DNA from 2 places in the Bacillus sp. CPT56D-587-MTF genome. Region 2 is predicted to be linked to the other one. Evidence: predicted binding sites of a transcription regulator. Region 2 holds the regulator's gene; the other holds the start of a gene.

Region 1 (4,913 bases), 920 kb from region 2:
TAGCATTATAGCGGACTACATGCGGCATTAGAATGGCATTTGCGCGTCCGTGCGGAATATGGAATTCTGGTCCAATTTTATGTGCTAAGCTGTGATTAATACCGAGGAAAGCATTTGCAAATGCCATACCTGCAATTGCAGAAGCGTTATGCATTTTTTCTCTTGCTTCTTCATCATTTCCATCTTTATATGCTCTCGGTAAATATTTGAATACGAGATCAATAGCTTTTAATGCTAATCCATCTGTATAGTCATTTGCCATAACAGACACATACGCCTCAATTGCATGTGTTAAAACATCCATACCAGTATCTGCTGTTACATGTGGTGGTACTGTCATTACAAATTGCGGATCAACAATTGCTACATCTGGTGTTAATTCATAATCTGCAAGCGGATACTTTATATTATTTTTCTTATCTGTAATAACCGCAAATGGTGTCACTTCTGATCCCGTTCCTGATGTCGTTGGAATCGCAACAAACTGCGCCTTATTTCCTAATTCCGGATATTTACATGTACGTTTTCTTATATCTAAAAACTTCTGTTTAATGCCATAGAATGTCGTTTCTGGATGCTCATAGAATAACCACATTCCTTTTGCTGCATCCATAGCTGAACCACCACCAAGTGCGATAATTACATCTGGCTTAAAGCTTCTCATCATTTCCGCACCTTTAAAAACAGTTTCATCTGATGGATCTGGTTCGACCTCAAAGAAAACTTCAACTTTCACATCATTTGCATGCTTGTTTAAATAGTGCGCGACTGTATCGACATAGCCATGTTCAACCATTCCAGGGTCCGTTACAATAAATGCACGTGAAATGTTAGGCATATTTGCTAAATAAGCTGTAGCATGTTTTTCAAAATAAATTTTTGGTGGCAATTTGAACCACTGCATATTCTTTTTTCTATTTGCCAGCCTTTTTATATTTAATAAATGAGTGGCTGTTACATTTTGGGAAACTGAATTCTTTCCGTATGAACCACAACCAAGTGTAAGTGATGGAATAAATCCATTATATATATCCCCTATTCCACCTTGTGATGAAGGTGCATTTACAATGAGACGGCAAGCTTTCATACGTAACCCAAATTGCTTTTGCACATCTTTATTTGTAGAATGGATAACTGCTGAATGTCCTAAACCACCTAGGTTCAACATTTCTTCGCAATATGTAAATCCTTCTTCTAATGAATTCGCCTTCACACAAGCTAATACTGGACTCAGTTTCTCACGAGATAACGGATATGCTGCTCCGATACCTTGAATTTCAGCTACAAGCATTTTTGTATGTTCAGGAACAGTAATCCCAACTAAATCGGCAATATACTGTGCTGATTTCCCTACAATATCACTATTTACTGCACATGTATTTTCATTTATAACAAGCTTTTCTAATTTTTTTCTTTCTTCTTCTGTTACAAAGTAACAATTGTTTTCAATCATTTCTGTTTTAACATCATCATAGATTTCTTTATCGACAATGATTGCTTGTTCCGATGCACAAATCATACCGTTATCAAATGTTTTCGATAAAATTAAATCATTAACAGCTCGTTTTACATGTGCTGATTTTTCTATATAACACGGTACATTACCAGGCCCAACGCCTAACGCTGGTTTTCCAGTAGAGTAAGCTGATTTCACCATACCAGCGCCTCCAGTTGCTAGAACGAGTGCTACACCATCATGGTTCATTAATTGTTTCGTCGCTTCAACAGACGGTCCTTCAATCCATTGAATACAGTGTTTTGGTGCACCAGCTTTCATCGCTGCATCATATACTGTTTTCGCCGCTGCCACAGAACATTTTTGTGCGGAAGGATGAAACGCGAAAATAATTGGATTTCTTGTTTTTATCGCAATTAACGCTTTAAACATTGTTGTCGACGTTGGATTCGTTACTGGCGTTACCCCAGCTACTACACCGACAGGTTCCGCGATTTCTATTATTTCTTCATGAGAATCTTCGTGAATAATTCCTACCGTTTTATCCTGCTTTATACTATGCCAAATATATTCAGTGGCAAAAATATTTTTAATGCATTTGTCTTCATATACACCACGGCCAGTTTCTTCAACTGCTAATTTTGCTAGCGGCATATGTTGATCAACACCTGCTAATGCCATTTCATGAACAATGTTGTCAATTTCCTCTTGTGTAAAACTTTCTAATGCTTGTAAAGCTTGTTGACCATTATTTACTAGCGTATCAATCATCTTTTTTACTTCCTGCATTTCATTTACAACTTTCTCTTTGACTACCATGTAAATTTCCTCCTATTCTACTATCACGGTCCTTATATGTCCCTATAGGTCAAAATAAGTCCCAATTAACATAAAAAAATAGAGATGCTTTCCTACATGAATTTCATTGTTTGTGAAATGTTTCACAAGTTTGTTCGTGAGTAACATTTCCTGAATTCAATATACATGAAATCATTTCGTTTGTGTATGTCTATTTTGTGAAATGTTTCACAAAATAATGTAATAAAAAAACGCACTGCTAATATAGAGCAGTGCGTTTTTTTATTATGCTAGCGCTTGTGCTAAATCTTCAATTAAATCTTCACCATCTTCAATACCGACAGAAATACGAATTAATGTATCTGTAATTCCTAATTCTTCGCGGCGATCAGCTGGGATTGATGCATGTGTCATTTGAGATGGAATAGAAATTAAACTTTCTACTGCTCCTAAACTTTCAGCAAGTGTAAAGTACTGCAATTTCTCAAGTACTTTATTTAATGTCTCTTCACTATCTACATCAAATGAGATAATAGCACCAAATCCATTTGCTTGTTCTGTTGCTAATTCGTGGTTTTGATGTGATTCAAGACCTGGGTAATATACTTTATTTACTTTTGGATGATTATTTAAGAACTCAGCAATAGCGCGTGAATTCGTTTCATGTTCTTCCATACGAATTCCTAACGTTTTTAAACCACGAAGTAGTAAGAAGCTGTCTTGTGGCCCAAGAATACCTCCTGTTGAGTTTTGTACAAAGTGAAGATCTTCTGCTAGTTGTGGGCTATTTACAACTACTAGACCTGCAACTACGTCACTATGACCTCCTAAATATTTCGTTGCACTATGAAGCACAATATCTGCTCCTAAAGAAATCGGCGACTGCCAATATGGCGTCATGAATGTGTTATCAATAATTGTTAATAAGTCTTTCTCTTTAGCAAGAGTAGATATTTTCTTAATATCAGTAATTTTTAGTAGTGGGTTCGTTGGTGTTTCTACATAAATTGCTTTCGTATTTGGACGAATCGCTTCTTCAACTTCCTCTAAGTTTGTTGTATCTACAAATGTATGCTCAATACCGAAACGGTTTAATACTTTCGTAATAACGCGGTATGTTCCGCCATACACATCATCTGTTAAAATAACGTGGTCACCTTTTGAGAACAACATAATTGTCGCTGTAATAGCAGCCATTCCTGAACCAAATGCAAATCCAGCATGCCCATTTTCTAATACAGCAATCATTTCTTCTAAAGCTGCACGTGTTGGGTTACCTGTACGTGAATATTCATATCCTTGATGCTTACCAACTGCTTCTTGTTTGTACGTACTTGTTTGATAAATCGGTACGTTTACAGATCCAGTTGAAGGTTCTCCTATGCGAATACCATGAATTAACTTTGTCTTTGCTCTCATTTTTTATTCCCATCCTTTGTATATGTCTTTACTTAAATAGCGCTCACTGCTATCTGGAAAAATGGTTACAATATTTGTACCTGGTGCTGCCTTCTCTGCCTCAAGTAAGCTCGCATGAAATGCTGCTCCTGAAGAGCTTCCAACGAGAAGTCCTTCTTTTTGCGCTAATTCTTTCACTCGTAAAAATGCATTTCGATCAGAAATCGTATGAATTTCATCAAAATAAGATGTCTTCAAAAATGGGGGGATAAATTCCAGTCCAATTCCTTCGGTCTCATGTGAACCAGCCTTACCACCATTTAAAATAGATCCTTCTGGCTCTACGATAACTGTTTTAATATCTATATTTTTTTCTTTCAAGTAAGATGCAGTCCCCATAAACGTACCGCCAGTTCCTGCTCCAGCAACAAATATGTTAATCTCTCCATTCAATGCGTCCCACAGTTCAGGTCCTAATGTTTTAAAATATGCACGAGGATTTGCCTCATTTGCGAACTGACTTGGAGAGTATGAATTCGGTATTTCATTTACTAACTCTTTTGCTTTAGCAATTGCACCGGTCATTCCTTGCTCAGTCGGTGTATGCACGACAGTTGCACCTAGTGCTTTCATTAATTCTTGTTTTTCAATACTAAATTTCTCTGGTACACAAACAATAACACGTAAATCATGTTCTAATGCTGCAAGTGCCAGTCCAATACCAGTATTCCCAGCAGTCGGTTCAATAATTGTTCCACCCTGGGTAACAAGCCCTTTTTCTAGCGCATCTTCGATTAATTCTCTTCCTAAACGATCCTTAACGCTTCCGCCTGGATTATAAAATTCAAGCTTTGCAAATAAACGGACCCCTATTGGAAGTGAAAAACGAGTAATTTCTACAATTGGTGTATGACCAATTAACTCATGAACTCCACGATATACATTCATCGTGTTCTCCCCCTTGTTTGCCAATAAAGAAAAGGCAACTGTATGTATTTTCTTTATATGAGACAGTTGCCTTTTTGTTACATTACTTTAACTCTTCTAACACTTTTACGATAAAGTTTGTAGAATGAAGAGCTGCTTGATCTAAAAACTGATCAAATGAAACATTTGATTCTTTACCAGCAATATCAGAAAGTGCGCGAATGATAACAAACGGAATTTCATATTGGTGGCATACTTGTGCAACAGCTGCTGCTTCCATTTCTACCGCATAAAGATTTTCAAATTTATCACGGATGGCTGCAACGCGATTCGG
Region 2 (4,913 bases):
AAAAGAAAACATTGAATTAATTATTCCGCCGCTATCTTTATGCACAGATAATGCAGCGATGATTGCAGCGGCAGGGACAATTGCTTATGAACAAGGTAAGCGTGCAACATTAGCCTTAAATGCAAATCCAGGATTAGATATTGAAGCATAGTTATACACATAATTAACCACAGGTTGTGGATAAAACCCATATTATCTGTTGATAATGTGGGTTTTATTGTGTATATAAAATGTTGATAACTTTTTTACTGACTGTGGATAATGTGGAAAAGTTATTTTGATGTTTATTTTATAAAGGTGGATATGTGTATAAACTTGTGGATAAATAGGTTGATGTCAGACCTTTGAATTTGTTCTTTTTCGGGAAATAAAAAGCAAGAAGATATCCCCGAAAAACATTTTGAAACATCTCCCCATTATAGAAGATGCTAATATTGTCAATCTTTGTCGTTAAAAAGATATTTCGTGTCGAATTGTTAATATATATAGGGTTACAATAGATATATTTAAAAAATCGTTAGTATATTCTAAGTTACGATAGATATATTCAAAAAATTGTTTAAGTACTAAAAAAAGATGTCACATAGTCAAAAATCCTGACTTATGAGACATCTTCCTTATTTAAATATGCTTATACATGCAGCTCTTCCCATTCTGCCATACAAGTTTCAAGTTGTTCTTGTAGCGTTTGCTTTTTAGTTGTAATTTCACTAGCTTTTTCATAATCTGCATATATTTCTGGTAAGCAAAGTTGATCTTCTAACGTAGCAATTTCTTCTTCTAATTCCACTATACTTTGTTCTAGCTCTTCAATTTTTCTAGTGCGTTGACGCTCTAGTTTTTTACGCTCTTTTTCTTCTAAATAATTTAATTTCTCTTGTGCAATCACCTTTTGAACAGGAACGTCACTTTCTTGCTGTTCAAGTTCTGCACGTTCAATCATTTCATTTTTCTTTTCAACGTAGTAATCGTAATCCCCTAAATATTCCTGTGCACCTTCTGTTGATAACTCAACCACAGTTGTTGTTACACGGTTAATAAAGTAGCGGTCATGTGAGACGAATAGAAGAGTCCCTGGGTAATCAATTAAAGCATTCTCCAAAATCTCTTTACTATTTAAATCAAGGTGGTTCGTAGGCTCATCTAGAATTAACAAATTTGACTTTTGCATCATAAGTTTTGCAAGAGCTAATCGAGCTTTTTGTCCACCACTAAGGGAAGATACTGGTTTCAGTACATCATCTCCTGTGAATAAAAAATTCCCAAGTATAGTACGGATTTCTTTTTCCGGTTGCAGTGGATATTCATCCCATAGTTCATTTAAAACCCGTTTAGAAGATGTTAAGTTTGCTTGTTCTTGATCATAATAACCAACAGATACATTTGATCCGAAAGAAACATCACCATTTAATAGTGGTAACTTATTCACAATGGATTTTAACAATGTGGATTTCCCAATTCCGTTTGGACCAACTAAAGCAACACTATCTCCGCGAGTTAAGCGCATAGTTACATGTTCAATTATAGGGTTTCCATCATAGCCGATGGTTGCATCATTTACTTGTAAAACATCATTTCCACTTTGTTTTTCAATATCGAAGTGGAATGATGCTGACTTAGAATCCCCTAATGGTCTCGTTAATAATTCCATTCTGTCTAGTTGTTTACGGCGACTTTGAGCACGTTTCGTTGTAGAAGCGCGAGCTATATTCTTTTGAACGAAGTCCTCAAGTTTTGCGATTTCATCTTGTTGTTTTTCGTAACGTTTCATTTCTTGCTCATATAATGCTGATTTTAAGTCTAAATATTTACTGTAGTTACCAACAAATCGTCTGCTTTCTTTATTCGAAATTTCATATACTTGTGTAACGAGTTTGTCTAAGAAATAACGGTCATGTGAGACGATTAATATTGCGCCAGGATAACCTTGCAAATATTGCTCAAGCCATGTTAATGTTTCGATGTCTAAATGGTTTGTAGGCTCGTCCAAAATAAGTAAGTCTGGTTTTGTTAATAATAATTTCCCGAGAGCTAATCTTGTTTTTTGCCCGCCGCTTAAAGTAGAGATCGTCGTCTGGTGCGTTTCAACTGGGAAGCCAAGGCCGCTTAAAATGGAGCGAATATCCGCTTCATATTGATATCCACCTTGATCTTTATAATTGAGTTGTAGTTGGTCATAATCAGCTAACAATCTTTCATATGTAGCTTCGTTTGAAAAGTTTTCTTCTTTTCCCATTTCTTGCTCAAGCCTTCGAAGTTTTGTCTCCATTTGCTGTAAGTGGGTAAAGACGGTTAGCATTTCATCCCAAATTGTTAAAGACGTTTCTAGTCCAGTATTTTGAGCTAAATATCCGATTGAGACATCTTTCGGTTTTATAATTTCGCCACCATCATGAGATAATTCACCAGCGATAATTTTTAATAATGTAGATTTTCCTGCTCCATTCCTTCCAACTAATGCGATACGATCTTTTGTTTGTACTTCCAATTTTATGTTTGCAAGAATCGTTTCTGCACCGTATAATTTCGAAAGCGCGTTTACTTGTAATAAAATCAATGTTTTCACCTCAAATAATTTCTTAACTTTGCCATGTTTATATTTCTCAATCATACTAAAAATAGTGTATAGTTTAAAATAAAGAGAGAATACTTCTTCTCTTTATTATACAAGGAATTTAATGAGTGCTAAACTTCTGTATTTGATTAAAGTATATGAATAAAGATAGGAAGAGAGGAGAGGTCATATGGATCAGCAAAAGATTCCACAAGCCACTGCTAAAAGATTGCCTCTATACTATCGATTTATCCAAAACTTATCTCTTTCTGGTAAGCAGCGTGTTTCATCGGCCGAATTGAGTGAGGCAGTAAAAGTAGATTCCGCAACAATACGAAGAGATTTTTCGTATTTTGGAGCGTTAGGGAAAAAGGGATATGGATATAACGTAAATTATTTATTATCATTTTTCCGCGAAACACTTGATCAAGATGATATAACACGTGTAGCACTTATTGGAGTAGGTAATTTAGGGACCGCTTTCTTACATTATAATTTCACGAAAAACAATAATACAAAAATTGAAATGGCATTTGATGTTAGTGAAGAGAAAGTTGGAACAGAAATCGGGGGCATTCCTGTATATCATTTAGATGAATTAGAAGAGAGATTATCAAATGATATACAAGTGGCAATATTAACAGTACCGGCTACAGTAGCACAAGCTGTAGCAGATAGATTAGCTGAAACAAGCGTGCACGGTATTTTGAATTTCACACCAGCGCGATTAAACGTATCAGAGAATATTAGAATTCATCATATTGACTTAGCTGTAGAGTTACAAACATTAGTTTACTTTTTGAAAAACTATCCACAATAAAACGCAGAGGAAGCGACCTCTGCGTTTTATTATTGTTTCTTCTTTGTGAATTTAACTAATATAAGGCGAAGTGCCAAATTAAAATCAATTGTTGCCATAACTGCAAATAGTATTGTCCACATATTCCAGATTGTATCTGTCACGTTCGTAATGGCGAAGCGTGTAAAGATACATCCAAGAAGGAAGTATAGTGCAGCCATGAACAATGGTGAGTTTCTCATACAAAAAATCCTCCGATAAAGCCTTGCATTTTTTCAGCTTCTTTAATCATTTCTTGAATTTGTTCATTGCTCATAAAAATTTGCCCAATAGCGACTAATGTATTCATCGCAACATGAGCTGCAATCGGAACGATAATACGTTTCGTCTTCACATATAAGAAGGCGAATACGAGCCCCATAGCAGTGTATACCAATAAGTGAGTAAAATCAAAATGAATTGTTGCGAATACAAGCGAACTAATGATAGCTGCGATAAAGAAGTTAAACTTCTTATAAAGCGTGCCGAATAGAATTTTTCTAAATACGATTTCTTCTAAGATAGGTCCAATTATAGATACAACAATAAGGAACCAAGGTATCGTTCTTGCGATGTCCATCAGTCTGTCTGTATTCTCAGATCCACGTGGAACCCCAAATACATACATTTCAATCATACCTGCAATGGATTGTGAGATGATTGCTAAGAAGAACCCGATAAAAATCCATCCAATAGTAGCTGGAACAGAAGAGCGCATTGGATCTAAATGCCTGTCACGAATATCTGTTCTAAGTAACCAAAGCACGATACATAATGCAATAAAGAAGCTAATGATTGCCCAGTGTCCCGTTATGATTTGTCCTTTTTCTTCAATGGTAAATCCTCTATTATCATAGAGTCCTGTTTTTAGGAGAAGTGGTAATCCAACAACGCCAGATAACTGCATTAAAATGTATGTAATGATAATCCACCAGTATTGTTTCTTCAAATGGTTTAACCATCCTTTCTAACTATAGTGTATGAGATAAGTTAGGATAACATGTAAATATGCTACCTACGATATAAACCTCTTGAATTATGTTTTTTTCGTAAATCCTTATTTGAAATTATAATAGAAGACAGGAGAAAGTTGTATGTGTAGCGAAAACAACTTAGGGTGTCCTTTCATATTGTAACATACGAGCAGTGGAAACAACGATTCATATAGTAAAGGCAGTATTGTATATAGAAAGTTTATATAGTGATTTGCGAAAAAATTATGATTTTTTTACTTGCAAAAGAAATTGAGATTATTTATTATTATAAGTGTGTTAGCACTCGGATGACTTGGGTGCTAATAAAAGAAATTTACATAACAAAATGAGGAGGTTATTGTTCATGCTAAAGCCATTAGGTGATCGCGTTGTAATTGAGCTTGTTCAAGCAGAAGAAAAAACAGCAAGTGGTATCGTATTACCAGATACTGCAAAAGAAAAACCACAAGAGGGTAAAGTTGTTGCAGTAGGTACTGGTCGAGTGCTTGAGAATGGTGAGCGTGTTGCTTTAGAGGTAGCAGCAGGT

Evidence for each region. Region 2 encodes Rex, which represses fermentation and respiration genes when NADH is low (regulators of the CRP and FNR family bind a similar motif). Its sites were predicted from a motif close to TTGTGAAATATTTCACAA; they were not measured.
Region 1: adhE (bifunctional acetaldehyde-CoA/alcohol dehydrogenase) is a predicted target of Rex. The motif match lies at 2,471-2,488, and genes of this name have one in related genera.

What each region holds. Positions count from the first base shown of each region.
Region 1 covers NZ_JBYTEF010000001.1:3,991,563-3,996,475, forward strand. Annotated here, with positions in the region: gene adhE (bifunctional acetaldehyde-CoA/alcohol dehydrogenase) at 1-2,275, opposite strand, end outside; gene AC3WVZ_RS20580 (bifunctional cystathionine gamma-lyase/homocysteine desulfhydrase) at 2,540-3,673, opposite strand; gene AC3WVZ_RS20585 (O-acetylserine dependent cystathionine beta-synthase) at 3,677-4,600, opposite strand; gene mtnN (5'-methylthioadenosine/S-adenosylhomocysteine nucleosidase) at 4,683-4,913, opposite strand, start outside.
Region 2 covers NZ_JBYTEF010000001.1:4,913,160-4,918,072, reverse strand. Annotated here, with positions in the region: gene tsaD (tRNA (adenosine(37)-N6)-threonylcarbamoyltransferase complex transferase subunit TsaD) at 1-151, shown strand, start outside; gene AC3WVZ_RS25450 (ABC-F family ATP-binding cassette domain-containing protein) at 632-2,557, opposite strand; gene AC3WVZ_RS25445 (redox-sensing transcriptional repressor Rex) at 2,745-3,374, shown strand; gene AC3WVZ_RS25440 (YdiK family protein) at 3,404-3,595, opposite strand; gene AC3WVZ_RS25435 (CPBP family intramembrane glutamic endopeptidase) at 3,592-4,341, opposite strand; gene groES (co-chaperone GroES) at 4,731-4,913, shown strand, end outside.